Regions from separate parts of the Enterobacter sp. fkY84-1 genome, predicted to be linked through region 2. Evidence: predicted binding sites of a transcription regulator. Region 2 holds the regulator's gene; each other region holds the start of a gene.

Region 1 (7,841 bases), 1.9 Mb from region 2:
CGGCTGCTGAGGCCGATATCCACTTTTTTGGCCACCAGCGTGGCGGGTTTACCGTCCCTGCCGAAGGTGACGTTTTCCAGAATGATGTGGGATGGTGACGAAAAGCGGTGGTTCATCTTGTCGAAGCTGAGCTCGTAGTCGGTATTCACCGTTACCCAGCTGCTGACCTGAGTCGCGCCCCAGCGGGTCTGGAGCAGAATATAGAGCGCCAGTATCACAATGAGCAGGGCTACCAGAAGATAGACGAGTAGCTTTCCAATAAATTTCATGGTCTTCCATCCCGCAAAACGCACATAAGGGAGTTATGCACGATTTATGCGCAATCCTCAAGGCGGGAATGGTGTAAATAGATGTCACGGCAGACATTGACTGCCTGCCGTGAAGGGGATCAGTTCTTTTCAGGCGGGAAAACGAGGTTCAGCACGATAGCGGTGATACCGCCCGCAGCAATGCCGGAAGAGAGCAGGTTTTTCACCCAGTCCGGGGCAAACTGCAGGATCAGCGGCTGCTGAGAAACGCCCAGACCGACGGCCAGCGACAGCGCAATAATCATGATTGCGCGGCGGTTCAGCGGCTCGCGGGAGACGATACGCACGCCGGAGGCCGCGATCGTCCCGAACATCACCAGCGTTGCGCCGCCCAGCACCGGCTCAGGGATGTGCTGCACAAAGCCGCTCACCGCCGGGAACAGGCCGAGGACGATCAGCATCAGCGCCACCACGAAGCCGACATAGCGGCTGGCCACGCCGGTCAGCTGGATCACGCCGTTGTTCTGACCGAAGCAGGAGTTCGGGAAGGTATTGAAGACCGCAGAGACAAACGAATTCAGACCGTTCGCCAGCACGCCGCCTTTCAGGCGCTTCATGTACAGCGGGCCGGAAACGGGCTGCTCGGAGACGTCGGAGGTGGCGGTGATATCTCCAATGGTCTCCAGAGAGGTGATCATAAAGACCAGCATCAGCGGCAGGAGCAGGCCCCAGTCAATGCCCAGACCGTAATACAGCGGCGTAGGGACAGCGATCAGCGCGCTGTTGGCTGGCGCGGTGTTCTCCGGCAGCATGCCCAGCGCCCACGCCAGCAGGTAGCCTGCCGCCATGGCGATCACCAGCGAGGCGACGCGCAGGTAGGGGTTACGCTGGCGGTTAAGCAGAATAATGATGGCCAGCACGACGCCCGCCAGCAGCAGGTTTTTTGGCGCGCCGAAGGTGTGGTCGCTCATGGCGGCATAGCCGCCGCCGATGGAGGTGAGGCCCACCTGAATCAGCGACAGGCCGATAATCATCACGACGACGCCGGAAACCAGCGGGGTGATGACGCGGCGAGCCAGGTGCAGAACGCGGGAGATCACCATCTCCGTACAGCTGGCCAGCATCAGGGTGCCGAACAGCGCCGCCATCATGGTTGGAACATCCGCGCCGCCGGTTTTCAGGGCCGTACCGCCCATGATCAGCGGCGCCACAAAGTTAAAGCTGGTGCCCTGAATAGACAGTAAACCCGACCCCACCGGACCCCACGCTTTAATCTGGATAATCGAGGCCACGCCGGAGGCGAAGAGAGACATGCTGATAATGTGCTGCGTGTCCTGCGCCGGTAAACCGAGTGCCTGACAGATCAGCAGCGCCGGGGTGATCACCGCAACAAACATCGCCAGAAGATGCTGGCAGGCGGCGAAAAGCGTCTGCGGCAGCGGCGGGCGGTCTTCAAGGCGGTAAATCAGTTCGCTATTTTGCTTCTGCGCAATCGGTTGCGCATCAGGCGACTCTATGGTGTTAACGGACATCGGCGGCAATCCCACGGTGGAAAAGCGGGCATTTTATCTGACCATTTGGTAAAAGCAAACGATTGCCAGCAAAAAAAGACAAGAAAATCTGCCGCTGTGAGCAGGTTTTCTACATCCGATGAGGAAAAAAAATTACACTTTTTGCGCCGGAAGCTCATGAAGAGCGCAAACCGGCCCAGGATAACGCCGCGTGTGTATGGAACACGCGCAAAAAAGGAGCCTTCTATGATTCATCTCGATACGTTGTCGACCCTTGTTGCCGCAACGCTGGTGTTACTGCTTGGCCGTAAGCTGGTACATAGCGTTTCCCTTCTGAAAAAATACACCATTCCTGAACCTGTCGCTGGCGGCCTGCTGGTGGCGCTGGCCCTGCTGGTGCTCAAAAAAAGCATGGGCTGGGAGATCGATTTTGACATGTCCCTGAAAGACCCGCTGATGCTGGCCTTCTTTGCCACCATCGGCCTGAACGCCAACCTGGCAAGCCTGCGGGCGGGCGGTAAGGTGCTCGGCGTATTTTTGATTGTGGTGGTGGGGCTGCTGCTGATGCAAAACGCCATTGGCATCGGCATGGCGACCTTGCTGGGGCTGGATCCGCTGATGGGGCTGCTGGCGGGGTCGATTACGCTGTCAGGCGGTCACGGTACCGGGGCGGCGTGGAGTAAATTGTTCGTCGAGCGCTACGGTTTTGAAAATGCAACGGAAGTGGCGATGGCCTGTGCCACCTTTGGCCTGGTGCTGGGTGGCCTGATTGGCGGCCCGGTGGCGCGCTATCTGGTGAAGCACTCCACCACGCCGGACGGCAGGCCGGACGACGAGCTGGTACCGACCGCCTTTGAAAAGCCTGAAGTTGGGCGCAGTATTACCTCGCTGGTGCTGATTGAAACCATCGCGATGATCGCCATCTGCCTGACCGTGGGCAAAGTGGTTGCGCAATGGCTGGCGGGCTCAGCGTTTGAGCTGCCAACGTTTGTCTGCGTGCTGTTTATCGGGGTGATCCTGAGCAACGGTCTGGCGCTGATGGGCTTCTACCGCGTGTTTGAACGGGCGGTGTCGGTGCTCGGCAACGTCTGCCTGTCGCTGTTCCTGGCGATGGCGCTAATGAGCCTCAAGCTGTGGGAGCTGGCCTCGCTGGCGCTGCCGATGGTGGCGATTCTGGCGGTGCAAACCCTGTTTATGGCGCTGTACGCCATGTTTGTCACCTGGCGGATGATGGGCAAAAACTATGATGCGGCGGTGCTGGCGGCGGGTCACTGCGGGTTTGGTCTGGGGGCCACCCCAACGGCTATCGCCAACATGCAGGCGATCACCGAACGCTTCGGGCCATCGCACATGGCGTTTCTGGTGGTGCCGATGGTCGGGGCGTTCTTTATTGATATCGTCAACGCGCTGGTGATTAAGCTGTACCTGATGCTGCCGATGTTCGCCTGAAATCAGGCGTTGGAATAGCGTTCGGTTTCCGGCATCCAGCGCTCAATTAACGCTGCCGCCTGCTCGGGGTAGCGTTCATGAATGTGGCGGGCGAGGCGCTGAACCTCGGGGATCATGGCCTGATCGCGCAGCAAATCCGCGACTTTGAATTCCGCATTCCCCGTCTGACGCGTGCCCAGCAGTTCACCGGGGCCGCGGATCTCCAGGTCTTTTTGCGCAATCACAAAACCGTCGTTGCTGTCGCGCAGCACCTGCAACCGCATCTGGGCGGTTTTCGAGAGCGGCGCTTTGTAGAGCAGGACGCAGTGGGACGCTACCGCGCCACGGCCGACGCGCCCGCGAAGCTGGTGGAGCTGGGCAAGGCCCAGGCGCTCCGGGTTTTCGATAATCATCAGGCTGGAGTTCGGGACGTCCACGCCCACTTCAATCACCGTCGTGGCGACCAGCAAATGCAGCTCGCCCTGTTTAAACGACTGCATCACCGCCTGCTTTTCGGCAGGCTTCATGCGTCCGTGAACCAAGCCCACGTTCAGCTCCGGCAGCGCCAGCTTAAGCTCTTCCCACGTGGCTTCGGCAGCCTGCGCTTCCAGCAGTTCCGACTCTTCAATCAGCGTACAGACCCAGTAGGCCTGACGCCCTTCGTGGGTGCAGGCGTTGCGCACGCGATCGATGATATCGCTGCGACGCGTGTCAGGAATGGCAACCGTCGTCACCGGCGTTCGGCCGGGAGGGAGTTCGTCGATGGTGGAGGTATCCAGATCGGCGTAAGCCGTCATCGCCAGGGTGCGCGGGATCGGCGTGGCGGTCATGATCAGCTGATGCGGATGGAAGCCCTGCTGCAGTCCCTTTTCCCACAGCGCCAGACGCTGATGCACGCCGAAGCGGTGCTGTTCATCGATAATCACCAGCGCAAGGCCGTTGAACTGCACCTGCTCCTGGAAGATAGCGTGCGTGCCGACAATCATCTGCACCTGCCCGCTGGCGATGGCTTCCTGCTGCGCAAGGCGCGCTTTGCCCTTTTGTTTTCCTGCCAGCCAGCCTACTTCAATCCCCAGCGGCGCGAACCAGGCGCGGAAGTTGTTGGCGTGTTGTTCCGCCAGCAGCTCGGTCGGCGCCATTAACGCGACCTGTTTACCGTGGGCAATGGCGCGCAGGGCTGCAAGGGCGGCAACCAGCGTTTTACCGGAGCCTACATCGCCCTGTACCAGGCGCATCATCGGCACGTCGAGCGCCATATCGCGTTCAATCTCGGCGGTGACGCGCGCCTGCGCACCGGTGGGTTTAAACGGCAGAGAGGCCAGCAGCTTATCTTTGAGCGCATCATTCTGGCTTAACGGCTGAGCGTGGAAACGCTGCGCGCCAGCGCGAAGCGCCAGCATGCTCAGGTTATGGGCCAGCAATTCCTCAAGGATAAGACGCCGTTGGGCGGGGTGTTTCCCGCTTTCTAAGTCGCTAAGCTGCAGCGTGGGTGGCGGACGGTGCAGGGTTCGCAGCGCTTCGGGCAGGCTCATCATGCCCTGCGCCAGCTCGGGTGGCAGCAGCTCGGTAATGGCGCAGGTGTCCAGCAGCTCCAGCGCCTGATCGGTAAGCTTACGCAGCGTCGCCTGCTTGATGCCTTCGGTCGTCGGGTAAACCGGGGTAAGTGTCTCCTGCAGTTCCGGCGTGCTGAGATCGCCCTGCACGCGGTACTCGGGGTGGATCATCTCTGCGCCGTACTTCCCGCGTTTGGCTTCGCCATAGGCCAGCACCCTGCGGCCTGTCGCCAGGCTGTTTTTCATCGCCGCGCTGAAGTTGAAGAAACGCATGGTGAGAATGCCGGTGCCGTCGCTGATCTGGCAGGTCATCATCCGGCGTCCGCCGAAGGTGATGTTGCAGTTCAGGACTTCGCCTTCAACGGTGGCGTAAATGGCGGGAAGGAGATCGCCAATCTTATAAAGCTGGGTGCGGTCTTCATAACGCAGGGGGAGGTGAAGCAGGAGATCCTGCACGGTGTGCAGGCCAATTTTGGCCAACTTACTGCTTTGCGCCGCGCCCACGCCCGTCAGGCTGTTGAGCGGGATAGCATCCAGCAGGCGGCCTTTCATCGCTTACCCGGCGTACTGCATGGTGGCCCACCACTCGGCATCGGCTTCAATTTCGCCCTGCGCGTTGACGTGGGGGTAAGGCAATTTTTTCTGCTTCGCAACGCGAGCCAGCACCGGATAACCACCTTCAAACAGCAGGCGCTGCTGTTCATCTTCCGGCAGCATGCTGTTGCTACGCTCGTACATGCCGGCGTTCTGACGCTGGCGCTGCGCTTCATACAGAATGAGCGCGGACGCCACGGAGACATTGAGAGACTGGACCATGCCGATCATTGGAATGATGATGTCCCGATCTGCCAGATCCAGCGCTTCCTGTGAGATCCCGGTTTTCTCCTGACCCATCAAAATGCAGGTCGGGCGAGTGTAGTCGATCTCGCGAAAATCCACGGCTTTAGCGGACAGGTTAGTGGCAAGGATTTGCATCCCGCGCCCTTTCAGGTGCGAAACGGCATCGCCAATTGTCTGGTGAGATTTGACGGAAACCCAGCTGTTACTGCCTGCCGCCGCCGAGACCATGGTGCGCATCCGGTGACCCGGCCAGACGGCGTGCACTTCATGCACACCGACGGCATCGGCGGTACGGACGATAGCAGAGACGTTATGCGGTTTATGGACCTGCTCCATGCAGACCGTCAGGTCAGGCTGACGCCTGGCGAGCATTTCGCATATCCGCGCGTAACGTTGTGAATTCATACCACTAGTTTCGGTTACGGGTGACTTTAATCACGTCCGGCATGACGCGGATCTTGCGCATGATATTCGCCAGATGCACGCGGTCGCGGGCGGTCAGACGAATAAAGGCGCTGTACACGCGGCCATCTTTTTCTTCCGTATTCAGGCTTTGAATATTGGAAGAGGCCGTGTTGATCGCTGCCGTCAGGTTCGCCAGGGCACCCTGATGGTTGAACATATCCACCTTAATCTCGGTGATAAATTCCTGCGCCGTCTCTTTATCCCACTCGACCGCCATAAACTTCTCGGCTTCTTTCTGGTAGCCGCGAATGTTACGACAGGATTCGTGGTGGATAACCAGCCCTTTACCTGGGCTGACGTGCGCAATAATCGGGTCGCCTGGAATTGGACGGCAACATTTTGCGAAGGTGATCAGCACCCCGTCCGCGCCTTTGATTGGCAGATGAGCATGGCCGGATGCGCCTGGCGCAGAAGGTATTGCTTCGCCCTGCTGCAGGTTTTTCGCCACCACGACGCTCATGGCGTTGCCCAGACCAATTTCCGCCAGCAGATCGTCAAGAGACGTGAGCTTCATACGGTCGAGCTCGCGCTGGATATGCTCCGGTGGGATCTCAGCCAGTTTACGGCTGCCGCCCAACGCGTGGTTGAGCAGACGACGCCCCAGGCTGACGGAATCATCACGCTTGAGGTTTTTCAGCAGCTGGCGGATTTTAGCGCGCGCTTTGGAGCTCACGACAAAGTTCAGCCAGGCCGCGTTCGGACGTGCGCCCGGCGCGGTAATAATTTCCACCGTCTGGCCGCTGGCGAGCGGCTGAGACAGCGGGTAAGGTTGTCTGTCGACGCGCGCGCCCACGCAGGCATGGCCGATATCGGTATGCACGGCGTAAGCGAAGTCGACCGGCGTTGCGCCCGCAGGCAGTTCGACAATGCGACCTTCGGGGGTGAAAACGTAAATCTCATCCGGGAAGAGATCGGATTTCACGCTCTCGATAAATTCAAACGAGCTGCCCGCACTCTGCTGAAGTTCCAGCAGGCTCTGCATCCAGCGCTGGGCGCGGATTTGTGCGGTCGTGCTGCTTTCGCCACCGTGCTCTTTATAGGCCCAGTGCGCGGCAACACCCATCTCTGCCATCTGGTCCATGTCTTCGGTGCGAATTTGCACCTCAACAGGCACGCCGTGCGGCCCGATCATCGAGGTGTGCAAAGATTGATAGCCGTTCGCTTTTGGAATGGCGATGTAATCTTTCATGCGCCCCGGACGCGGCTTGTAGAGGCTGTGCATCTGCCCCAGCACCCGATAGCAGGTGTCCGAGTCGTGGACAATCACGCGGAAGGCGTAGATATCCATGATCGAGTGAAAACGCTGCTCTTTGAGCACCATTTTGCAGTAGATGGAGTACAGGTGTTTCTCGCGACCGCTGACGCGGCACGGAATTCCCGCTTCCTGCAAGCGCCCTTCGATTTCAGAGAGGATCTTTTGAATCATCTCCTTACGGTTGCCGCGTGCGGCTTTCACCACCTCTTTAATCACGCGATAGCGGTTCGGGTACAACGCTTCAAAACCCAGCTCTTCCAGCTCGGTTTTAATGTGGTGAATACCTAAACGGTGCGCCAGCGGACTGTAGATTTCGAGGGTTTCACGGGCAATGCGGCGACGTTTATCCGGGCGAAGCGAGCCCAGCGTGCGCATGTTGTGGGTGCGGTCAGCGAGTTTGATGAGAATGACGCGGATATCCTGCACCATCGCCATAATCATCTTGCGGAAGTTTTCGGCTTGCGCCTCTTTCTTGTCGCGGAAATTCAGCTTATCAAGCTTAGAGACCCCTTCCACCAGTTCGGCAACGCTTTTGCCAAAC
Region 2 (7,841 bases):
ATAGGTGTAGAGGGTAAACATCGCCCCTGCCCCCAGCACGGTGGTCAGCAGCGCGGAGAGCACCTGCGGGCGCATCAGCACCGCCAGCTCCTTACGCACTTCCGGACGTTCTCCGGCGCTGCCCTTTGGCAGGGAGAAGAACAAGGCCACCATCGCGACCACGCCCAGTCCGGCCGTCGCCAGGAAGGACATCCGCCAGCCAATGACCTCGCCCAGCCAGGTTGCCGCAGGAACGCCGCCGATGTTAGCGATGGTCAGGCCCATAAACATGGTGGCTACGGCGCTGGCCTGCTTGTGTTTCGGCACCACGCTTGCCGCCACAACCGACCCCAGCCCAAAGAACGCGCCGTGGTTAAGGCTGGTCAGAATACGCGAAAGCATCAACGTGGTGTAGTCCGGCGAAATGGCCGAAAGCACGTTGCCGAGGGTGAAAATCGCCATCAGGAAAATCAGCGCATTGCGGCGCGCGCGGTGTGAAAGAAGAAGCGTCATCAGCGGCGCCCCCACCATCACGCCAATGGCGTAGGCGCTGATTAACATGCCGGCCGCAGGGATCGAGACGTCCACGCCGCGGGCGATAACGGGCAGTAACCCCATCGGGGAAAATTCAGTGGTGCCAATCCCAAAAGCGCCAATCGCCAGGGCCAGCAGGGGAAAATTGATTTTCATGCGTCAACTCCGGATGCCGTGTCATGTGGTGACACAGAACAAAGAAGCGGAAAGCATGACATCAATCACAAAAAATGAGAAGTTAACAAAATGGCAAAAGATTTTTGCCTTAGGAGTAACAATCGGGGGGAGCGGGAGGGAGAAGGCTCTCCCTCCGCGTAAATCAGTGCAGCGCGGCCGTCAGACCCGCCGCGACAATCAGAGCCAGCACAACCACGGTGGTGAACAGCGAAAACTTCAGATCGGAACTCATCAATTTTTCTCCTTTTAATCCCCCCACGAAAAGTGAGCCTGCTCATTTTTGCATAATTTACGTCAAAAATCTTCCTGGATTTAGGCTGATAAACACTTTACCTCTTCCCCTTTTCATCAAGATAGGACAAAATTCCACGCTAAATTTATTAGCGTACCGGCCATTGACCCCCTCCTGACGTCCCGTGTCGTTTTCCCGGCGTGCCGCAATTCAAGATTGCGTGATAAGGGTGAGAGAAGGCAAACGTTTACCTTCAAGTTTTTCAGGAGTTTAGGATATGGTCTGGAGTGACATTTAATGGCAACAATTAAAGACGTAGCAAAACGCGCAAACGTTTCCACTACAACCGTATCACATGTAATTAACAAAACCCGCTTTGTGGCGGAAGAGACGCGCAACGCCGTCTGGGCAGCAATCAAAGAGCTGCACTATTCGCCAAGTGCGGTTGCGCGCAGCCTCAAGGTTAATCACACCAAATCCATTGGATTGCTGGCGACCAGCAGTGAAGCGGCCTATTTTGCCGAGATCATAGAAGCGGTAGAGAAGAACTGCTTCCAGAAAGGCTATACCCTGATTCTGGGCAACGCGTGGAACAGCATAGAAAAACAGCGCGCCTACCTGTCGATGATGGCGCAAAAGCGCGTCGATGGCCTGCTGGTCATGTGTTCCGAGTACCCGGAATCCGTGCTGTCGATGCTGGAAGAGTATCGCCATATCCCCATGGTGGTCATGGACTGGGGTGAAGCGCGCGCGGACTTCACCGACTCCGTCATCGACAACGCCTTCGAAGGCGGTTACATGGCGGGTCGTTACCTGATCGAACGCGGTCACCGCGAGATTGGCGTGATCCCCGGTCCGCTGGAGCGTAACACCGGCGCGGGCCGTCTGGCCGGTTTTATGAAAGCGATGGAAGAAGCGCTCATCACCGTGCCGGAAAACTGGATCGTGCAGGGCGACTTTGAGCCGGAATCAGGCTACCGCGCGATGCAGCAGATCGTTTCCCAGCAGCACCGCCCGACCGCCGTTTTCTGCGGTGGTGACATCATGGCCATGGGCGCACTCTGCGCCGCCGATGAGCTGGGTCTGCGCGTACCGCAGGATATTTCCGTGATCGGGTATGACAACGTGCGTAACGCGCGCTTTTTCACCCCGGCGCTGACAACCATTCACCAGCCAAAAGATTCGCTGGGCGAAACGGCCTTCAATATGCTGTTGGACAGGATCGTCAACAAGCGCGAAGAGTCGCAGTCCATTGAAGTTCACCCGCGCCTGATTGAACGCCGTTCCGTTGCGGACGGTCCGTTCCGCGACTACCGTCGTTAATCCCTTGACGGGGCCAGCTACGCTGGCTCCCGTAACCATTCCCGGTTTAGGGTTTCGCTGTCCCCCAGATAATCCAGCAGCCAGGCCATGGCGGGCGAGACATCATTTTGTTGCCAGGTCAGGCAGCAGGCCGCGTCCGGGAAAGGATTCTCCAGCGTCAGTTCAACCCATTCTCCGGTATCGATGCGCGGACGCGCAAAATGAGCGGGCACCATCGCGACGCACAGCCCGGCGCTGAGGCACGTCGCCGATGATTCCCAGTCAGGAGCCACCACCCGCCGCTGGTTATCCAGAAGCCAGGTGATACGCTTGGGCAATGAACGGGACGTATCCTCCAGCACCAGCGACGGCCAGTTGCGCAGCGTATCGTCGCTCAGCGGACCTTCCATCGCTGCCAGAGGATGATCGCTGGCCACCACGCATTTCCAGCTCAGCATACCCATGTCGCGAAAGGCGTAACGTCCCCCGACCGGGATCGCCTGCGTCGCGCCAATCGCCATCTCCGCCCTGCCGTCCGCCAGCGCATCCCAGACGCCGTTGAACACCTCCTGCGAGACCCGTAGCTCGACGTCAGAGAAATGACGATAGAAATCCACGATCATTTGTCGGGTGCGTTCCGGCTTCACGATGTTATCTACCGCGATGGCGAGATGCCCCCGCCAGCCGTTGGCGATCTGCTGACACTGTTCGCGGGTGATCTGCATTTTTTTGATAACAGAACGCCCTTCTTTCAAAAACCATGCTCCGGCGGGCGTTAATTCCACGTCGCGATGCCGCCGTTCAAACAGCGGAACCGCCAGCCACTCCTCAAGCTGACGCACCGTGTAGCTGATGGCCGAAGGGACGCGGTGCAACTCCTGCGCTGCACCGCTAAAGCTGCCGTTACGCGCAACAGCATCGACCACTTCAAGCGAATAATCTGACCACATTTTCTGCCTGCAAAAAATTTGAATGCACCCGCCAAATATTAGCGTTTCACAAGCCGCTTTGCACTCCCTACACTCTGCGCCAACGTACACCTGCCTCCTCAGGAGAATAAAAGAATGCAACCCAGGAAAGGATTTTTAGTCTGGCTCGGCGGCTTAAGCGTGCTGGGCTTTTTGGCCACCGACATGTACCTGCCCGCGTTTGCCGCGATGCAGGAAGACCTGCAAACCCCTGCCGCGGCCATCAGCGCCAGCCTGAGCCTGTTCCTTGCCGGTTTTGCTTTCGCCCAACTGCTCTGGGGACCCCTCTCGGATCGCTTCGGCCGTAAACCGGTACTGCTGCTGGGTCTGGCCATTTTTGCCGTGGGCTGCCTGGGGATGCTGTGGGTGCGCGATGCTACCTGGCTGCTGGTACTGCGCTTCGTTCAGGCCGTGGGCGTCTGTGCCGCGGCGGTGACCTGGCAGGCGCTGGTGACCGACTACTACCCGGCTAACCGCACAAACCGTATTTTCGCCACCATTATGCCGCTGGTGGGCCTCTCCCCTGCCCTGGCTCCGCTGCTGGGCAGCTGGATCCTCGCGCACTTTGACTGGCAGGCCATTTTTGCCACGCTGTTTGCCATCACGCTGGTGCTGATGCTGCCGGCGTTTGCCCTTAAGCCCGCGCATAAAAAAGAGGCGCATGCCGACGCGACGCCGATTACCTTCACCTCCCTTCTGAGCGCCAAAGCGTATCGCGGGAATGTCCTGATTTATGCCGCCTGTTCGGCCAGCTTCTTCGCGTGGCTCACCGGCTCGCCGTTTATTCTGCACGATATGGGCTACAGCCCGGCGGCCATCGGTCTGAGCTATGTTCCGCAGACCATCGCGTTCCTGGTGGGCGGGTACGGCTGCCGCGCGGCGCTGCAAAAATGGGAAGGTCAGCAGATGCTGCCATGGCTGCTGGTGCTCTATGCGCTGAGCGTCATCGGTACCTGGGCCGTCGGGTTTATTCCGGGCGCGGGTCTGGCTGAAATTTTGGTCCCCTTCTGCGTGATGGCCGTGGCAAACGGAGCGATTTATCCGATCGTGGTGGCACAAGCGTTACGTCCGTTCCCGCAGGCGACTGGCCGCGCCGCCGCGCTGCAAAATACCCTGCAGCTGGGTCTGTGCTTCCTCGCAAGTCTGGTGGTCTCGGCGCTGATTGCCACGCCGCTGTTGACCACCACCAGCGTGATGCTGTTCACCGTAGCGCTGGCGGTATTGGGTTTCCGCATGCAGGCGTCCGCGCAGCGCGAGCAGGATAACGGCGCGCAGGTGGAAACTTCGCATGCCTGATTGCGCCTGAAATCATGTTACATTTCAGTGATTAGGTTGCTAACAATTTTCTATTGAATCACCAAATTTTGAGGCCTATACTAAATTTGGTTCGATTAAATACGATAAATATTAAGTGTTAACGGGAGCCGGAGTGCTCCCGTTTTACCATGGAAGGCATTTCGGCAAGGGTTATCTCCCTTCCTCTGTTCTACGTCGGATACTAGCCTCGCGGTATTTACCGTGAGATTTCTCACAAACCAAAAAAAGCGTCTACGCTGTTTGAAGGTTCTGATCACATCAGGGTGATGGAGAAGCTATGAGTTCATCGTGTATAGAAGAAGTCAGCGTTCCGGACGACAACTGGTCCCGGATCGTCAGTGAACTGTTAGGTCGAGCAGGCATCACTATCAACGGATCTTCGCCATCCGATCCCCAGGTAAAACATCCCGACTTTTTTAAACGCGTGTTGCGGGAAGGATCGTTAGGCCTGGGAGAAAGTTATATGGACGGCTGGTGGGAGTGCGAACGTCTGGATATCTTTTTTGCCAGCGTGTTGCGCGCCGGTCTGGAAAATCAACTCCCCCGCAATCTGAAAGACACCCTGCGTGTCGCCTCTGCCCGACTGTTTAACTTGCAAAGTAAAAAACGCGCCTGGATCGTCGGCAAAGAACATTACGATCTCGGCAACGACCTGTTCAGCCGCATGCTGGACCCTTTCATGCAATACTCTTGCGCCTACTGGAAAGACGCGTCGACGCTTGAGGAAGCACAGCAGGCCAAGCTGCGCCTGATCAGCGAGAAGCTGCAGCTACAGCCCGGCATGCGCGTGCTGGATATCGGCTGCGGCTGGGGCGGGCTGGCGTATTTTATGGCGAAGCACTACGGCGTCAGCGTGGTCGGCGTGACGATCTCAGCGGAACAGCAAAAAATGGCGCGGGAGCGCTGTCAGGGTCTTGATGTGGATATCCGGCTGCAGGACTACCGTGACCTGAACGAGCAGTTCGACCGGATCGTTTCCGTCGGCATGTTCGAGCACGTGGGGCCAAAAAACTACGACACCTACTTTGAGGTGGTGGATCGTAATTTGAAACAGGACGGCCTCTTCCTGCTGCACACCATCGGCTCTAAGCGGACCGATAACAACGTTGACCCGTGGATCAATAAATACATCTTTCCGAATGGTTGTTTACCGTCCGTTCGCCAGATTGCCAACGCCAGTGAATCCCATTTCGTGATGGAAGACTGGCATAACTTTGGCGCGGACTACGACACCACCTTAATGGCGTGGCATGAACGTTTCCAGAAAGCCTGGCCCGAGATTGCGGACAACTATTCAGAACGATTTAAACGGATGTTTAGCTATTATCTGAATGCCTGCGCGGGGGCGTTTCGCGCACGGGATATTCAGCTCTGGCAGGTGGTATTCAGCCGGGGGATTGAACACGGACTGCGTGTCGCACGCTAAAAAAATAACCCCGGATAGCCGGGGTTATTTTTTATTCTTCTTCTGCGGTCTTTATTATTGCGGCTTCTTTTGCTGCCAGCACGCGCTCCACCGTATCAACCACGGCCTGGGTTTGCGGATCGATTTCGATATTCACGCGATGCCCCAGTTTTTTCGCGCCCAGCGTGGTGCGCTGCAGCGTTTCAGGAATTAAATGCACGCAAAAACGCGTTGGCGTCACTTCTCCCACCGTCAGGCTAATCCCGTCAATGCCAATAAATCCTTTATAGAGGATGTATTTCATTAATGACGGGTCCTGCATTTTAAACCAGATTTGACGGTTATTTTCCGAGGTCACGATTTTCGCCACTTCGGCAGTGGTCATGATGTGCCCCGACATCAGGTGACCGCCAATCTCATCGCTGAACTTCGCCGCGCGCTCAACGTTGACGGTATCGCCTACCACCAGCTCGCCCAGGTTAGTGATCCGCAGCGTCTCTTTCATTAAATCAAAGCTAATCTGGTTGCCGTTAATTTCGGTCACGGTCAGGCAGCAGCCGTTATGGGCAATCGAGGCGCCGGTTTCGATGCCCTCAAGCATATATTCCGGCAGCTCAACAACATGAGTACGGAAATTAGGTTTTTCATCAATGGACACCACTTTGGCAGTGCCCTGCACAATACCAGTAAACATGCTTACAACTCCTGTTTTTTCCGAACGGTGATGACACCGTTTAATCCCTCCACAATAACAGTTGGAAAAACAGGTTGCCAGCGGAGCGCATTTTCTGGCGATTTTTTCACTAGATAAATAGCTAAAGCCCGCTACAATAGCTGGCACCCCCCTGCATTTTCTTCTTGCTGCCCGTTTCGGCGGCTTTTTTAGTCTCTCATATAACTACAAAATAAAGGTGTTCACGTGCAGAAGTACATGAATGAAGCGCGCCAGTTATTGGCACTGGCTATACCCGTGATCGTCGCGCAGGTGGCCCAGACCGCAATGGGATTTGTGGATACGGTAATGGCAGGTGGCTACAGCGCCACCGACATGGCGGCCGTGGCTATCGGCACGTCAATCTGGCTTCCGGCCATCCTGTTCGGTCACGGTCTGCTGCTCGCGCTCACGCCTGTTATCGCTCAGCTCAATGGCTCGGGGCGCCGCGAGCGCATTGCCCATCAGGTCCGCCAGGGTTTCTGGCTGGCCGGGTTTGTCTCTGTGCTGATCATGGTCGTGCTCTGGAACGCGGGCCATATCATTCGCGCTATGCATAACATTGACCCGGCCCTGGCGGACAAAGCCGTGGGCTATCTGCGCGCCCTGCTCTGGGGGGCGCCTGGATATCTCTTCTTCCAGGTGGCGCGTAACCAGTGTGAAGGTCTGGCGAAAACCAAGCCCGGCATGGTGATGGGCTTTATCGGGTTGCTGGTCAACATTCCCGTTAACTATGTTTTTATTTACGGTCATTTCGGGATGCCGGAGCTGGGCGGTGTCGGCTGCGGCGTGGCGACGGCCGCCGTTTACTGGGTCATGTTCTTCTCAATGCTTACCTTCGTGAAGCGCGCCCGCTCCATGCGCGATATTCGTAACGAGAACAGATTCAGCACGCCGGACTGGAACATCATGACGCGCCTGGTGCAGTTAGGGTTGCCGATTGCCCTTGCGCTGTTCTTTGAGGTGACCCTGTTTGCCGTGGTCGCCCTGCTGGTCTCCCCGCTGGGCATTGTGAACGTCGCCGGGCATCAGATTGCGCTCAACTTCAGCTCCCTGATGTTTGTCCTGCCGATGTCGCTGGCCGCAGCAGTGACGATTCGCGTGGGCTTCCGCCTGGGGCAAGGCTCGACGCTCGATGCGCAAACCGCCGCGCGCACCGGACTGGGCGTCGGCGTCTGCATGGCCATTTGCACGGCGCTTTTTACCGTGGCGCTG
Region 3 (7,841 bases), 2.3 Mb from region 2:
AGGCTGACGGTGCAGTTACCGCCAACAAAGGTTTTTACGCCGTTGTTCAGGCCATCGGCGATCACGCCCTGGTTAACCGGGTCGAGAATGATGATGGCATCGTCTTTCATGCGCAGCGAAGAGGCCGCGTCAATCCAGTAGCCCTGCCAGCCGCTTTCACGCAGCTTTGGATAGATTTCGTTGGTATAATCGCCGCCCTGGCAGGTCACAATAATGTCGAGTGCCTTCAGCGCTTCCAGATCGTAAGCATCCTGCAACGTGCCTGTGGTACCACCAAAGGACGGAGCAGCCTGGCCGAGCTGGGAAGTGGAGAAGAAGACCGGGCGGATAGCGTCGAAATCGCGCTCTTCAACCATGCGTTGCATGAGTACAGAGCCGACCATACCGCGCCAGCCGATAAAACCAACGTTTTTCATAGCATTTTTTTCCTGCTGAGGGTGTGTGCTGATTGTGCAAGCCAGTATTGAACTGGGATATGCTTCACATTACAAAATGCTGCCAAAGTCGCAAGCGAAATTAATCGATGATTGCCCGGCAATCAGAAATACAGCTAATTATCATAATAACCTTAGAGAAATTCAGGGATAATTTACATGAGTGAAATCATTTCCGCCGCGGTTTTATTGATCCTGATAATGGATCCCCTGGGTAACCTGCCGATATTCATGTCGGTGTTGAAGCACACCGAGCCGAAGCGCCGCCGGGCGATCATGATCCGCGAGCTGCTCATCGCCCTGCTGGTGATGTTTATCTTCCTGTTTGCGGGTGAAAAAATCCTCGCCTTCCTGAACCTGCGCGCTGAAACCGTGTCGATTTCCGGCGGGATTATTCTGTTCCTGATTGCGATTAAGATGATTTTCCCGAGCGCGGAAGGCAGCAGCAGCGGCCTGCCTGCGGGTGAAGAGCCGTTTATTGTGCCGCTGGCGATCCCGCTCGTCGCGGGGCCAACCATTCTGGCGACGCTGATGCTGCTGTCGCACCAGTATCCGAATCAGATGAGCCATCTGGTCATTGCCCTGCTGATTGCCTGGGGCGGGACGTTCATTATCCTGCTGCAGTCGTCCCTGTTCCTGCGCCTGCTGGGCGAAAAAGGGGTAAACGCGCTGGAGCGCCTGATGGGGCTCATTCTGGTCATGATGGCAACGCAGATGTTCCTGGATGGGATCAGGGCGTGGATGAAGGGATGACGTTCTCCCTCTCCCTGTGGGAGAGGGCATCAGGCGCCGTATTCTTGCCGGGTGGCGGCTTCGCCTTACCCGGCCTACAACGGCTCTAGTCTCGTAGGTCGGGTAAGCGTTAGCGCCACCCGACTTTTTTCACAGTGGCAAGATGCCTTCATTTGTACGCAACCAGCGCGGTGCTTTCAACATACCGCTATACAGCCCAACTAAGCCTTGCAACAAATCTCCAGCCACTCTTTCATCACTCTCTGAAAGTGAACGAGCCAACAGCAACTGCGTTAATAGCGTGCAATAGCTTCCCAACTGATCAACTTCCGGCTCGAAGGCAGGGACGTCCAGAGGCAGGTCATCTACCGTTAAACTCGCTTTTAAATATTCAGGAACAGGTTCAAGCATGGGTGCGGCCTGATACCCTCAACCTCCCCCCAAATAAGTGAGGGCTACCCCTTACGAATCAAATACCGGTACGGCAGCGTTTCCGTCTGCTGCGCCACCAGCTCATGCTCCATAAAGGTACAAAAACCGGGAATGTCGCGCGTGGTGGCAGGGTCGTCGGCAACGATCAGCAGCGTTTCACCGGTCTGCATGTTGCGCACGGTTTTACGTACCATCATTACCGGTTCCGGGCAGCGAAGGCCCTGGGCATCAAGAGTGTGGTCTGGGCTGGAAAACAGGTCGGTCATGATCTTCTCGGTCAGGTAAAAACGGCTGTAGTTTACGCCCCGTTGCGGTCAATGCAAACCAGGTTAACGATTGCGTAAAAACTAACCATTGCAATGTCCCGCCAAAGCAGTATCATGCTGCGGTTTTTATTGGGTTCCCTCACCCCAACGTATAAAAAGGTCACAATATGACGCAGTTTTCTGAATCACAGCGCGTAAAAGCGTTGTTCTGGCTTTCGCTTTTCCATTTGCTGGTGATCACCTCCAGCAACTATCTGGTGCAGCTCCCTATCTCCATCTTTGGTTTTCATACCACCTGGGGCGCGTTCAGTTTTCCGTTTATTTTCCTCGCCACCGATCTGACCGTGCGTATTTTTGGCGCACCGCTGGCTCGCCGCATTATTTTTGCGGTCATGCTCCCGGCGCTGTTCATCTCGTACGGGGTGTCGTCCCTGTTTTATATGGGAAGCTGGCAGGGCTTTGAGGCGTTAACCCACTTCAACCTGTTTGTCGCCCGTATCGCCGCAGCAAGCTTTATGGCCTACGCGCTGGGGCAGATTCTGGACGTGCACGTGTTTAATCGCCTGCGTCAGAATCATCGCTGGTGGATGGCACCCACCGCCTCCACGCTGTTCGGTAACGTGAGCGATACGCTGGCCTTCTTCTTCATCGCCTTCTGGCGTAGCCCGGATGCGTTCATGGCCGAACACTGGATGGAAATCGCGCTGGTGGACTACTGCTTCAAGGTGCTCATCAGCATTGTGTTCTTCCTGCCCATGTACGGCGTGCTGCTGAATATGCTGCTGAAAAGGCTGGCAGATAAATCTGAAATCACGGCATTGCAGGCTGGTTAAGGGTTCGCTTTATCAGTTGTGATAAGATGAGCGAATGAGCCGTTATGGCCGTTTATCGAAAGGAAGAAGTCAATGCGCAATCTGGTTAAATATGTCGGGATTGGCCTGCTGGTTGTGGGTCTTGCAGCCTGTGATAACAGCGACACGAAAACGCCTGCTCAGGGCGCATCCGCAGAAAGCAATGCGACCGGCCAGCCGGTGAATCTGATGGATGGCAAACTCAGCTTCTCTCTGCCAGCCGATATGACTGACCAGAGCGGCAAGCTGGGCACTCAGGCGAATAACATGCACGTTTACTCCGACGCAACCGGGCAGAAAGCGGTCATTGTGATTGTGGGCGACGACACCAGCGAAGATCTGGCGGTCCTGTCCAAACGTCTGGAAGATCAGCAGCGCGGCCGCGACCCGCAGCTGCAGGTCGTGACCAATAAATCCATCGAGCTGAAAGGCCATAAGCTACAGCAGCTGGACAGCATCATCTCTGCGAAAGGCCAGACCGCGTACTCCTCTGTCGTGCTGGGCAAGGTTGATAACAAACTCCTGACCCTGCAGATCACCCTGCCAGCGGAAGATCAGCAGAAAGCGCAGACGGCTGCTGAAAACATCATTAACACCATCGTAATCCAGTAACGTTTCACGATGATGACGTGGCCTCCGGTGCCTGCACCGGGGGCCATTTTTTTAGCCGCCACGTCAGCAGCAATGCCATCATGACCAGACCCGCCGCGGCGAGATAGATCACCGGTACCCCCGCGCGGGCCATTACCAGCCCTGCCAGCGGCCCGGTAATGCCCAACGACATATCCATAAACACCGTATAGGTCGCCAGCGCCGCCCCCTGGTTCTGCTGCGGCACCGCTTTCACCGCGACCACGCCCAGCGCCGGAAAGACCAGTGAAAAACCGGCTCCCGCGAGAAATACGCCCATTTTCGCCATCCAGGGCGCGCTGGCTACGCCGGTCAACAGCAGCCCGACAATCTCTACCGCAAAGCAGATCGTCGCCACGTTCAGCCCGCCCAGACGGTTGATGCCGTTAGGGAAAAGCAGGCGCGCACCAACAAACGCACAGCTGAACAGGGTTAACGCAAAGGCCGCGCCGTCCCAGCCTTTGGCGTCATAGAACAGGGTAATGAAGGTGGCGATGACACCGAAGCCGGTGGTCGCCAGCGCCAGCGCCATCCCGTATGGCCAGACCCGCCCGAGCACCGCCCGGAACGGCAGCGGCTTGCCCTTGCTGGCCTTCACTGTCGGGCGCGGCAGCGCAAACAGTATCGCCACAAGCGCGACCGCCATAATGGTGAGCGACAGTCCATACAGCCCGCCAAACGCATAGCAGGCCACGCCAAGCGGCGCACCGAGCGCCATCGCGCCGTAGGTGACAATCCCGTTCCAGGAGATCACCCGACCAATGTGTGGCGTCCCGACAACCCCCACGCCCCAGAGCGTCGAGCCGGTTCCCGCCAGGCTTTGCCCAATGCCGAGGATGACGCGGCCCAGGCAGAGCAGCGCCAGGCTGACCAGCGGCCAGTGGCTGGCTGAGGCGGCCAGCAGGTAGCTCAGGCCACTGAGGAAGCAGCCGCACAATCCCAGCACCACGATGCTTTTTGGACCGAACGTGTCCGCGTAGCGCCCGGCATGCGGGCGGCTCAGGAGCGTGGCGAAATACTGCAGGCTAATCACCAGCCCCGCCCAGAAGGCACTGAAGCCCATGACGTCATGGACATAGCCCGGCAGAACCGCCAGCGGCAGGCCGATGGTGAGATAGCTGGCAAAGTTAAAAATCACAACGGAAACGATGCGCAGATTGAGGCGCAGTCCGCTCAGTGCCGGTTCAGCGGCAGGTTCGGGCATGGGGTTCTACCTGGATTTTTTACAACAGTGTTTCACTATTACCACGCCCCAATAAGAAAATCAGCAGCGACTTTCAGATTAACGGTGCCAGACGAAGCGAGGCCCGGGCACTACACTTACCGGGTCATCACACTAAGGAACGCGCATGATCGCTAACCCGTCCGACAAAGCAGGACTCCACATCTTATTAAAACTCGCCTGTCTGGTGGTTATCCTTGCGGGTATCCATGCGGCCGCCGACATCATAGTTCAGCTCCTGCTGGCGCTCTTTTTTGCCATTGTGCTTAATCCTCTGGTCACCTGGTTTCTGCGCCGGGGCGTTAGCCGCCCGGTAGCCATCACTATCGTCGTCATCGTGATGCTGATTGCCCTGACGGCGCTCTTCGGCGTGCTGGCGGCCTCGCTGAGTGAATTCTCCACCATGCTGCCGCAGTACAACAAAGAGCTGACGCGGAAGATCGTCGCACTCCAGGAGATGGTGCCTTTCCTTAATCTGCATATCTCACCCGAACGGATGCTGCGCAGGATGGACTCCGAGAAGGTCATGACCTACGCCACCACCTTGATGACGGGGCTTTCCGGCGCGATGGCCAGCATTCTGCTGCTGGTCATGACGGTGGTGTTTATGCTGTTTGAAGTCCGCCACGTCCCGTATAAGCTGCGCTTTGCACTGAATAACCCACAAATTCACATTGCTGGCTTACACCGGGCGCTGAAGGGCGTCTCTAAATACCTGGCGCTGAAAACGCTGCTGAGCGTCTGGACCGGGATCATCGTCTGGCTGGGGCTGATGCTGATGAACGTGCAGTTCGCGCTGATGTGGGGCGTGCTGGCGTTTCTGCTGAACTACGTGCCCAACATTGGCGCGGTGCTTTCCGCCGTGCCGCCAATGATTCAGGCGTTTCTGTTTAACGGTTTCTACGAATGTATGCTGGTCGGCGCGTTATTCCTCGTCGTGCACATGGTGCTGGGCAATATTCTCGAACCACGCATGATGGGGCACCGGCTCGGCATGTCGACGCTGGTCGTCTTTTTATCCTTACTGGTTTGGGGATGGCTGCTGGGCCCGGTCGGTATGCTGCTCTCGGTCCCCCTGACCAGCGTGTGTAAGATCTGGATGGAGACCACCAAAGGCGGCAGCAAGCTGGCCATTTTGCTCGGGCCGGGAAGGCCGAAAAGCAGGTTGCCTGGGTAGCTGACCTACCTGTATAGGTAGGTTTAAACCGGCAATAATCCGCCTTAAATTACCGCGTTCATAACCTGTCGCGGTATTTTTATTTGCGTTAAGGAAATATTAATTCTGTTTTTGTTTACGTCGGTCGCATTACGTTGAAACGCAAATCATGATTTAACGCAAATTAAAAAAAATGAAATTGTTAATTATTTTCCATGTTATTATGCCCGCCTTCGCGTCAACGTAATGCAAACCTTAATATTGATTAAAAAAACATCTGGCACAAAAGAAACGCCGGATGAATATTATTTGTAAAAACCACTACCTTTAATTGTTATTATTGATATGGAGTTGTTGATGAAAAAGATCGTTAAATGGTGTGCTGCCGCCGTATTCGTTGGCGCACTGGCAGGCTGTGCGCGTACTGCCCCAATCGCTCAGGTTCACTCTACTGTGAGCGCGGGTCATACCGCCGACCAGGTAAAAACCGCGATTTTGAAAGCAGGACAAAAACGTGACTGGATCATGACGGAAGCCGGTCCGGGCGTTATCAAAGGTCGTCTGCAGGCGCGCGACCACTCGGTCGACATTCGTATTCCTTATTCCGCAACAAGCTATTCCATTAACTACGAAAGCAGTATGAACCTGAAAGCGGCTGACGGTAAAATTCACAAAAATTATAACCGTTGGGTGAATAACCTCGACCACGATATTCAGCTGAACCTCTCCGCGGGCGCCGCACTGTAATATTTTTCTAAAGTCGGGCCGCATTTGGCCCGATAACCCTTATTTCTTGCCCTGAAAGGTTACGCAGCAATGTACGAAAAGGATACGCTCAGCGCACTGGATGCCATTACCGAAGCGCAACGCATCGCTTTTGCTCCGATGTTATTTCAGACCGCGCTTTGTCTGCGTAACTCAGGCATTCTCGCCTGGCTCGATAAACAAGGTAAAGAGGGTGCCAGCCTCGAGGAAATAACCGAACACAGCACGCTCGGCAGCTATGGCGTCAGCGTACTGCTGGATATGGGATTAAGCGGGCGGATCGTTACCCAACAGCATGGACGTTATTTTCTGGCAAAAGTGGGCCACTTTTTACTGCACGATGAAATGACCCGCGTAAATATGGATTTCACTCAGGACGTTTGTTACAAAGGGCTATTTCACCTGGCGGACGCCCTGAAGGAAGAAAAACCTGCGGGATTAGCGGTGTTTGGCAACTGGCCAACCATCTATCCGGCATTATCCCAATTACCGGCTCAGGCGAAAGAGAGCTGGTTCGCCTTTGATCATTACTATTCCGACGCCGCGTTTGATGCCGCTTTGCCATATATATTCGCAAGCTCGCCGACAAAATTGTACGATGTGGGCGGAAATACGGGTAAATGGGCGTTACGCTGCTGCCGCTATGACGAAAATGTTGCCGTGACGATCCTCGACCTGCCGCAGCAGATAGCGCTGGCGCAGGAAAACATCGCAAAAGCAGGTTTTTCTCATCGTATTGGATTCCATGCTGTCGATATGCTTAGCCCAGCAGCCTTGCCGGGTGAAGCCGACGTCTGGTGGATGAGCCAGTTTCTGGATTGTTTCTCTCCGGATCAGATTGTCGCCATGCTGACGCGCGTCGCACAGGTCATGAAGCCAGGCGCACGTTTGTGCATCATGGAGCTTTTCTGGGATGCCCAGAAGTTTGAAGCGGCCTCTTTCAGCCTGAATGCCACCTCGCTCTATTTCACCTGTATGGCGAATGGCAATAGCCGGTTTTACAGCGTAGAGGCGTTTTATCGTTACCTGGAGAGCGCAGGTTTCAGCGTTGAACAGCGTCTGGATAACCTTGGGGTCGGTCATACCCTGCTGATATGCACCAAACGTGAACAATAGAGCAGCTTAGCTGCCCGGGTGGCCAGGTCTGCCCTTTGAATACGGTTTTTTTCGCGGACGCGCGTAGATGAAATTTTCACTGAACATTATCGACTGGCAGGCGAGAGCCCCAGGACTCAGCGATGTCACAGAGTGGCAGGCGTGGTCACGCCTGCAGCTGCCCGTCGATCCAGCGGCCCCGCTTCCCCGGCTGACCGCTTTACCCATGATGACCGCGCGCCGCCTCAATTCAGGCAG
Region 4 (7,841 bases), 1.3 Mb from region 2:
TCAGCGCCGCCAATAACAGCGTTGGCAACAATTTCACCATTAACGGCGACTATACCGGCTCCGCGGGCAGCCAGATCGTGTTAAACAGTACGCTCGGTGAGGATAATGCACCAACCGACCATCTCACCATCACCGGGAGCAGCTTTGGCCAATCCGGGGTCAGCGTCAGCAACATGGGGGGGCTGGGCGCGCAAACCGTAAACGGTATGGAAATTGTCAGAGTTGGCGGCAGTTCAGAAGCTCAGCTCACCCTGGCAAAACCGGTTGTTGCGGGTGCATATGAGTATAATCTTTATCAGCACGGCTGACGGAAACTGGTATCTGGAATCGAAGGCAACGCCATCAGACATTCCGGCAGACGATACCGACAACGGTGGTAATACCGACAACGGTGGTAATACCGACAACGGCGGTAATACCGACAACGCCAGTAACACCGACAACAGCAGTAACACTGACAACGGTGGTAACACCGACAACGGCAGCAATAGCGGTCCCGAAGTCATGGCTCCTGAGGTCGGCGCTTACTTAGGTAACTACCTTGCCGCGCAGAGCATGTTCCTGCACAAGCGTGACGATCGCGATCAGATCACCTTCCGTAACGAGGAAGATCTCAACACCTGGATGTACGTCAAAGGCCGCTACCATGAAAACAATGCGGGCGGTGACAAAGTCAGCTATGACACCACCACCACTGTCCTTCAGGTAGGCAGCGACTTCATGAGTAAGCCAATGGACAACGGCATCCTGCGTGCGGGTGGCATGTTCGGGGCAGGCCAGGCGAAGACCCACTCTGATGCAAAACACAACGTACGTGATGCGCAGGGCAAAGTGGATGGCTTTAACGTCGGCCTGTATGCAACCTGGCAGGAAGATCAGAAGCTGCGTCTGGGCAGCTACGTTGATACCTGGGCCGCCTATAGCTGGTACAACAATAAAGTGACCAGCAACCGTAATGATGAAGATTACGACAGTGAGGGCTTCGCGGCATCCGTCGAAGTGGGCCATGCATGGGTGATTGATTCAGAAAATGAGCGCACCTGGAAAATCGAACCTCAGGCGCAGGTTATCTACAGCTATCTGGATCAGGAAAACCATACCGATCGCGACGGCGTGCGGATTACCACGCTGGACAACGACGGTCTGTTTGGTCGTCTGGGCGTCAAATCAAGCTACTTCGAACAGAAAGACGTGAAAGCCTGGCAGCCGTACGTTGCCGTGAACTGGCTGAAAGGCGCAGGTCAGAACGATCTGGCGTTTAACGGCGAGACCGTCAGCAACGATACGCCGGAAGATCGCGGTCAGTTAGAGTTGGGCGTCACCGGCAACCTGAACGAAACCACGACGCTCTCCCTGCGCGCCAGCGGCGAGTGGGGTGAGAACAGCTATGCTGCTTATGGCGGTCATATCCTGCTGAACCACCGCTGGTAATCGTTCCTGAAAGACTAAAAGCCGTGGCAAACGCCACGGCTTTTTTTATTAGTTATCCAGCTCGCCCATTGATTTCACCTGATCGCGGTTGATCTGCTCGGTCTGACCCGTTTCCGCATTTTTATACGACACCAGACCGGTATCGTCATCGACCTGTGGTTTTCCGTCGGTGACAATGGTTTTGCCATCGGTGGTTTTCACTGCCTGGTTAGAGGAACAGCCCGCGACGGTAAACGTTGCAGTGGAGGCAAGAAGGGTGGCGATCAGTAATTTATTTTGCATGGTGTTTTCCCCTGCTCTCAGTTGAATTTCGTTATCGACCTAACAATTTTAGGCTAACTGACTGAAAGAGGATGAAAAACCAGAAGGTTCTGAAGATAGATAAAGAAAAAAGTAGGGCGGGTAAGCGAAGCGCCACCCGCCATTTGCCCGGCGGCGCTACCGCTTGCCGGGCCTACACAGATTACTTGCTAATCTGCGCGTGCATTTCCTGAACCGAAATCACCTTCTCGGTGGCATCCGCGTTTAGCGCCATGGCCGTTGCGAAACCGCCGTTCAGGGTGGTGTCGTAATGCACTTTGTACTGCAGCGCGCTGCGGCGAATCAGCTTGGAGTCTTCGATCGCCTGGCGTCCTGCGGTGGTGTTGATGATGTAGGTATATTCGCCATTCTTGATACGATCCTGAATGTGCGGACGACCTTCATGCACCTTGTTCACCAGACGCGGGTTGATACCCGCTTCGCCCAGCACAATTGCCGTACCGTGGGTCGCGTCCAGCTCAAAGCCCTGCTTCAGCAGCTTGGCTGCCAGGTCAACCACGCGCTCTTTATCGCCTTCGCGAACGGAGAGCAGCGCACGGCCCGATTTTCTCATGGTAGAGCTGCTGCCCAGCTGCGCCTTGGCAAACGCTTCTGCGAAGGTGCGACCCACGCCCATCACTTCCCCGGTTGAGCGCATTTCTGGCCCTAACAGCGGGTCAACGCCCGGGAATTTGTTGAACGGCAGCACCACTTCTTTCACCGAGTAGTACGGTGGAATGATCTCTTTGGTCACGCCCTGCTGTGCCAGCGTCTGGCCTGCCATCACGCGCGCCGCCACTTTCGCCAGCGGAATACCGGTGGCTTTAGAGACGAACGGTACGGTACGTGCCGCACGCGGGTTGACTTCAATCAGGTAGACTTCGTTATCTTTCACCGCGAACTGGACGTTCATCAGGCCGCGAACCTGCAGCTCGAAGGCCAGCTTCTGCACCTGCTGGCGCATCACGTCCTGAATCTCCTGGCTCAGGGTGTACGCTGGCAGAGAACAGGCGGAGTCGCCGGAGTGCACGCCCGCCTGCTCGATATGCTCCATGATGCCGCCAATCAGCACCATTTCGCCGTCGCAGATGGCGTCAACGTCCACTTCTACCGCATCGTCGAGGAAGCGGTCGAGCAGCACTGGTGCATCGTTGGAGACGCTCACCGCCGTCTGGAAGTAGCGACGCAGGTCGGCTTCGTCGTAGACGATTTCCATCGCGCGGCCGCCCAGGACGTAGGAAGGACGCACCACCAGCGGGTAGCCAATCTCTTTCGCCTTCTCTACGGCCTGTTCGATGGCCGTCACCGTGGCGTTCGCCGGCTGTTTCAGCTTCAGACGGTCAACCGCCTGCTGGAAACGCTCGCGGTCTTCCGCGCGGTCAATCGCATCCGGGCTGGTACCGATAACCGGTACGCCTGCCGCTTCCAGCGCGCGCGCCAGCTTCAGCGGAGTCTGGCCACCGTACTGCACGATAACGCCTTTTGGCTTCTCGATGCGCACGATTTCCAGCACGTCTTCCAGCGTCACCGGCTCGAAGTAGAGGCGGTCAGAGGTGTCGTAGTCGGTGGAGACGGTTTCCGGGTTACAGTTGACCATGATGGTCTCGTAACCGTCTTCACGCAGCGCCAGCGAGGCGTGTACGCAGCAGTAGTCGAACTCGATGCCCTGGCCGATACGGTTTGGACCGCCGCCCAGCACCATAATCTTGTCGCGGTCAACTGACGGATTCGCTTCGCACTCGTCTTCATAGGTGGAGTACATGTACGCGGTGTCGGTAGAAAACTCTGCCGCACAGGTGTCGACGCGCTTGTACACCGGGTGCAGGTCATACTGGTCGCGCAGCTTGCGGATTTCCGCTTCGCGCACGCCCGCCAGTTTAGCCAGACGCGCGTCGGCGAAGCCTTTACGCTTCAGCATGCGCAGGAAGTCTGCGTCCAGGCCGTTGATGCCCAGCTCTGCCACTTTCTCTTCCAGACGCACCAGCTCTTCAATCTGTACCAGGAACCAGCGGTCGATGTTGGTCAGGTTGAACACGCCGTCGACGGACAGGCCGGCACGGAAGGCGTCGGCGATGTACCAGATGCGCTCCGCACCCGCGTCTTTCAGCTCGCGGCGGATTTTGGTCAGCGCTTCAGGGTCGTCCAGGCTCACTTTCGGGTCAAAGCCGGTCGCGCCCACTTCGAGGCCACGCAGCGCTTTCTGCAGGGATTCCTGCTGCGTGCGGCCAATCGCCATCACTTCACCGACGGATTTCATCTGGGTGGTCAGACGGTCGTTGGCGCCGGCAAATTTCTCGAAGTTGAAGCGTGGAATTTTGGTCACAACGTAGTCGATGGACGGCTCGAAGGACGCAGGGGTACGGCCACCGGTGATGTCGTTCATCAGCTCGTCGAGGGTATAACCCACCGCCAGTTTCGCCGCCACTTTCGCAATCGGGAAGCCGGTCGCTTTAGAGGCCAGCGCGGAGGAACGGGACACGCGCGGGTTCATTTCGATAACAATCAGACGGCCGGTTTTCGGGTTTACGGAGAACTGTACGTTAGAACCGCCGGTTTCCACGCCGATTTCACGCAGTACCGCCATCGAGGCGTTACGCATGATTTGATACTCTTTGTCGGTCAGCGTCTGGGCTGGCGCAACGGTGATGGAGTCGCCGGTGTGGATACCCATCGCATCGAAGTTTTCGATGGAGCAGACGATGATGCAGTTGTCGTTTTTATCACGCACCACTTCCATCTCGTACTCTTTCCAGCCAATCAGCGATTCATCAATCAGCAGCTCTTTGGTTGGGGAAAGATCCAGACCGCGTTCGCAAATTTCTTCGAACTCTTCGCGGTTGTAGGCAATACCGCCGCCGGTGCCGCCCATGGTGAACGATGGACGGATGATGCACGGATAGCCCACTTCAGCCGCAACGGCCAGCGCTTCTTCCATGTTGTGTGCGATACCGGAGCGCGCGGTGTCGAGGCCGATTTTCTTCATCGCCACGTCGAAGCGGCGACGGTCTTCGGCTTTATCAATCGCGTCGGCGGTGGCACCAATCATGGTGACGCCGAATTCGGCCAGTACGCCCTGACGCTCCAGCTCCAGCGCGCAGTTCAGCGCCGTCTGGCCGCCCATGGTTGGCAGCACCGCGTCCGGGCGCTCTTTTTCGATGATTTTACGCACCACTTCCCAGTGAATCGGCTCGATGTAGGTTGCATCAGCCATTTCCGGGTCGGTCATGATGGTCGCCGGGTTAGAGTTCACCAGGATAACGCGGTAACCCTCTTCACGCAGGGCTTTACACGCCTGCGCGCCGGAGTAGTCGAATTCGCAGGCCTGGCCGATGACGATCGGGCCAGCGCCAAGGATCAGGATGCTTTTTATGTCTGTACGTTTTGGCATTGTCTTCTCGGCTCCTGATTATTTAGCGGTCTTACGGTATTGCTCGATAAGTTCGATGAAGTGATCGAACAGCGGCGCGGCGTCGTGCGGGCCCGGGCTCGCTTCCGGGTGGCCCTGGAAGCTGAACGCTGGCTTATCGGTACGATGAATCCCCTGCAGGGTGCCATCGAACAGCGACTTATGGGTCACGCGCAGGTTAGCCGGCATTGAGGCTTCATCCACGGCGAAGCCGTGGTTTTGCGCGGTGATCATCACCGTGTTGTTATCGATATCTTTCACCGGGTGGTTACCACCGTGGTGGCCGAACTTCATCTTGACGGTGTTCGCACCGCTCGCCAGCGCCAGCAGCTGATGGCCGAGGCAGATGCCGAATACCGGGATATCGGTTTCCAGGAAGGACTTGATGGCAGCGATGGCATAATCGCACGGCGCCGGGTCGCCAGGGCCGTTGGACAGGAAAATACCGTCCGGATTCATCTTCAACACGTCTTCGGCAGACGTTTGTGCAGGCACCACCGTCAGGCGGCAGCCGCGGTCAACCAGCATGCGCAGGATGTTGCGTTTGGCGCCAAAATCGTAGGCCACCACGTGGAACGGCAGCTCGCTCTCTTTTTTCGCTTCCGGCAGGTCGCCTTCCAGCGTCCAGCTACCCTGAGTCCAGCTGTAGGCTTCAGCGGTAGTCACTTCTTTCGCCAGGTCCATGCCGTTCAGGCCCGGGAAAGCTTTCGCTTTTTCCAGCGCCAGCGTCGCATCGAGGTTATCACCTGCGATGATGCAGCCGTTCTGTGCACCCTTCTCGCGCAGCAGACGCGTTAACTTACGGGTATCGATATCGGCAATCGCCACGATGTTATGGCGCTTCAGGTAAGAAGAGAGATCTTCAGTGTTGCGGAAGTTGCTGGCAATCAGCGGCAGGTCACGAATGACAAGGCCTTGCGCATGTACCTGAGAAGATTCTTCGTCAGCCGCATTGGTGCCGACATTGCCGATATGAGGATAAGTAAGAGTAACGATTTGGCGAGAATAGGAAGGATCAGTGAGGATTTCTTGATAACCGGTCATTGAAGTATTGAAAACGACTTCCCCAACCGCCGAACCCGTTGCCCCTATGGCCCGACCGATAAACTGGGTTCCGTCTTCCAGAACCAATAGCGCTGACTTAATCAAAACACCCTCCAGAGAATATTCACTCACTTTATTTGCATATTAATTCATAACCATGTCATGGATCAATGCAAATGTGTTGCCAGCGGATTTTTGGCAAACGGCGGCATTCTGGAGATTTGGTGGGTAAAAGTCAACTTAAAACCGACATTTTGTTTAGTCTTTTGCGTATCTGACGAGGTGAGTGAAGCTTAAGCGACAAAAAGATCAGGTAAATCACTACGGAAAACGCTTGCGCGCCGGGTTTAATGAAAAATGAGTCGACGCAGCATCAAAAAGTGGACCAAATGGTCAAAATTTACATTTCTGTAACGAGAATCAAGAGGAACAGCTATACTTTCAAGGATAAGTGAACAAAGTAATCACGAAACAGATAAAATAAAAGGGCAATAAATTATTGCCCTATGCAATCAAGTAATTACGACTGCAATAACCACATCACGATGGGTAATAATACTTACAAATTGTTGAGATCCAGCACATCTCTCATATCAAAAAGACCATTTTTCTTCTCTTTCAACCACAAAGCGGATCGAACGGCACCATTGGCAAACGTCATTCGGCTGGACGCTTTATGCGTAATTTCGACGCGCTCGCCAATATCGGCGAACATCGCGGTATGTTCGCCGACGATGTCACCCGCCCGGACGGTTGCGAAACCAATGGTGCCTGGCACGCGCTCCCCGGTGTGGCCTTCGCGGGCATAGACCGCACAGTCTTTTAAATCTTTATCAAGTGCATGAGCAATCGCTTCGCCCATCGCCAGCGCCGTGCCGGATGGCGCATCAACCTTATAGCGGTGGTGAGCTTCAACAATCTCAATATCGGTGTAGTTGCCCATCACCTTCGCGGCCTTCTCCAGCAGCTTCAGCATGACGTTAACGCCCACGCTAAAGTTTGCGGCGAAGACGATCGCAATCTCTTTGGATGCATCCTGGATAGCCTGCTTGCCCGCATCGTCAAAACCGGTGGTGCCGATCACCATCCCCTTGCCGTGCTGGCGGCAAAATGCCAGATGCGCGAGCGTCCCTTCCGGGCGGGTAAAATCGATGAAGACATCGAAGTCCTCTTTAACCGCATCCAGGCTGCTTTGTACGGTTACGCCGGTCTTTCCCGCGCCCGCCAGCTCACCAGCATCGGTCCCCAGAAGTGATGAACCGTCACGCTCCAGCGCCGCGCCAAGTGCTACGCCATCCATCTGAAGTGCCGCCTGAATCAGCTGACGGCCCATACGTCCACCCGCGCCCGCAATGGCGACACGGATCTGTGCATCATGCATAGTTATTCTCTTACGTTAAAATGATGTAAACCGTTTTCAGATTAACCAGCCTTTCTGAGCACTGCCAACTGAAAACACCAATAATTAGAATTTAACGTGAAACCGACTTAAATATCAGTAAAAGACATGATTTTGTCGTCACGATAAAGTAACGGGTAAAAAAAAGGCCAGCACAGGAGGTGCTGGCCTTCATCAGAAAAGGGACTATTCGACTTCGCGGGCGTCGATGCGCAGTTCTTTCGGCACTTCGAAAACAATGTTCTCTTCACGTCCTTCCAG

What was found. The regulator PurR, encoded in region 2, represses purine synthesis genes. The targets are predictions, from matches to a motif close to CANGCAAACGTTTGCNTG.
Region 1: gltS (sodium/glutamate symporter) is a predicted target of PurR. The motif match lies at 1,832-1,849, and genes of this name have one in related genera.
Region 3: tusA (sulfurtransferase TusA) is a predicted target of PurR. The motif match lies at 1,924-1,941, and genes of this name have one in related genera.
Region 4: carA (glutamine-hydrolyzing carbamoyl-phosphate synthase small subunit) is a predicted target of PurR. The motif match lies at 6,505-6,522, and genes of this name have one in related genera.

What each region holds. Positions count from the first base shown of each region.
Region 1 covers NZ_CP169393.1:77,868-85,708, forward strand. The annotation lists gene ACEPLT_RS00345 (AsmA family protein) at 1-269, opposite strand, end outside; gene xanP (xanthine/proton symporter XanP) at 389-1,780, opposite strand; gene gltS (sodium/glutamate symporter) at 2,006-3,208, shown strand; gene recG (ATP-dependent DNA helicase RecG) at 3,211-5,292, opposite strand; gene trmH (tRNA (guanosine(18)-2'-O)-methyltransferase TrmH) at 5,296-5,985, opposite strand; gene spoT (bifunctional GTP diphosphokinase/guanosine-3',5'-bis pyrophosphate 3'-pyrophosphohydrolase) at 5,990-7,841, opposite strand, start outside.
Region 2 covers NZ_CP169393.1:1,966,003-1,973,843, reverse strand. The annotation lists gene ACEPLT_RS09415 (MFS transporter) at 1-669, opposite strand, end outside; gene cydH (cytochrome bd-I oxidase subunit CydH) at 833-922, opposite strand; gene purR (HTH-type transcriptional repressor PurR) at 1,220-2,245, shown strand; gene punR (DNA-binding transcriptional activator PunR) at 2,263-3,174, opposite strand; gene punC (purine nucleoside transporter PunC) at 3,289-4,488, shown strand; gene cfa (cyclopropane fatty acyl phospholipid synthase) at 4,787-5,935, shown strand; gene ACEPLT_RS09385 (riboflavin synthase) at 5,967-6,608, opposite strand; gene mdtK (MdtK family multidrug efflux MATE transporter) at 6,834-7,841, shown strand, end outside.
Region 3 covers NZ_CP169393.1:4,383,779-4,391,619, forward strand. The annotation lists gene asd (aspartate-semialdehyde dehydrogenase) at 1-416, opposite strand, end outside; gene yhgN (NAAT family transporter YhgN) at 594-1,187, shown strand; gene ACEPLT_RS21010 (hypothetical protein) at 1,317-1,577, opposite strand; gene tusA (sulfurtransferase TusA) at 1,622-1,864, opposite strand; gene ACEPLT_RS21020 (7-cyano-7-deazaguanine/7-aminomethyl-7-deazaguanine transporter) at 2,032-2,697, shown strand; gene ACEPLT_RS21025 (DcrB family lipoprotein) at 2,770-3,327, shown strand; gene ACEPLT_RS21030 (MFS transporter) at 3,332-4,549, opposite strand; gene ACEPLT_RS21035 (AI-2E family transporter) at 4,695-5,744, shown strand; gene ACEPLT_RS21040 (hypothetical protein) at 6,081-6,470, shown strand; gene ACEPLT_RS21045 (class I SAM-dependent methyltransferase) at 6,540-7,604, shown strand; gene ACEPLT_RS21050 (beta-ketoacyl synthase chain length factor) at 7,672-7,841, shown strand, end outside.
Region 4 covers NZ_CP169393.1:695,842-703,682, reverse strand. The annotation lists partial or broken gene ACEPLT_RS03340 (autotransporter family protein) at 1-1,431, shown strand, start outside; gene ACEPLT_RS03335 (YgdI/YgdR family lipoprotein) at 1,480-1,713, opposite strand; gene carB (carbamoyl-phosphate synthase large subunit) at 1,895-5,119, opposite strand; gene carA (glutamine-hydrolyzing carbamoyl-phosphate synthase small subunit) at 5,138-6,286, opposite strand; gene dapB (4-hydroxy-tetrahydrodipicolinate reductase) at 6,741-7,562, opposite strand; gene ispH (4-hydroxy-3-methylbut-2-enyl diphosphate reductase) at 7,767-7,841, opposite strand, start outside.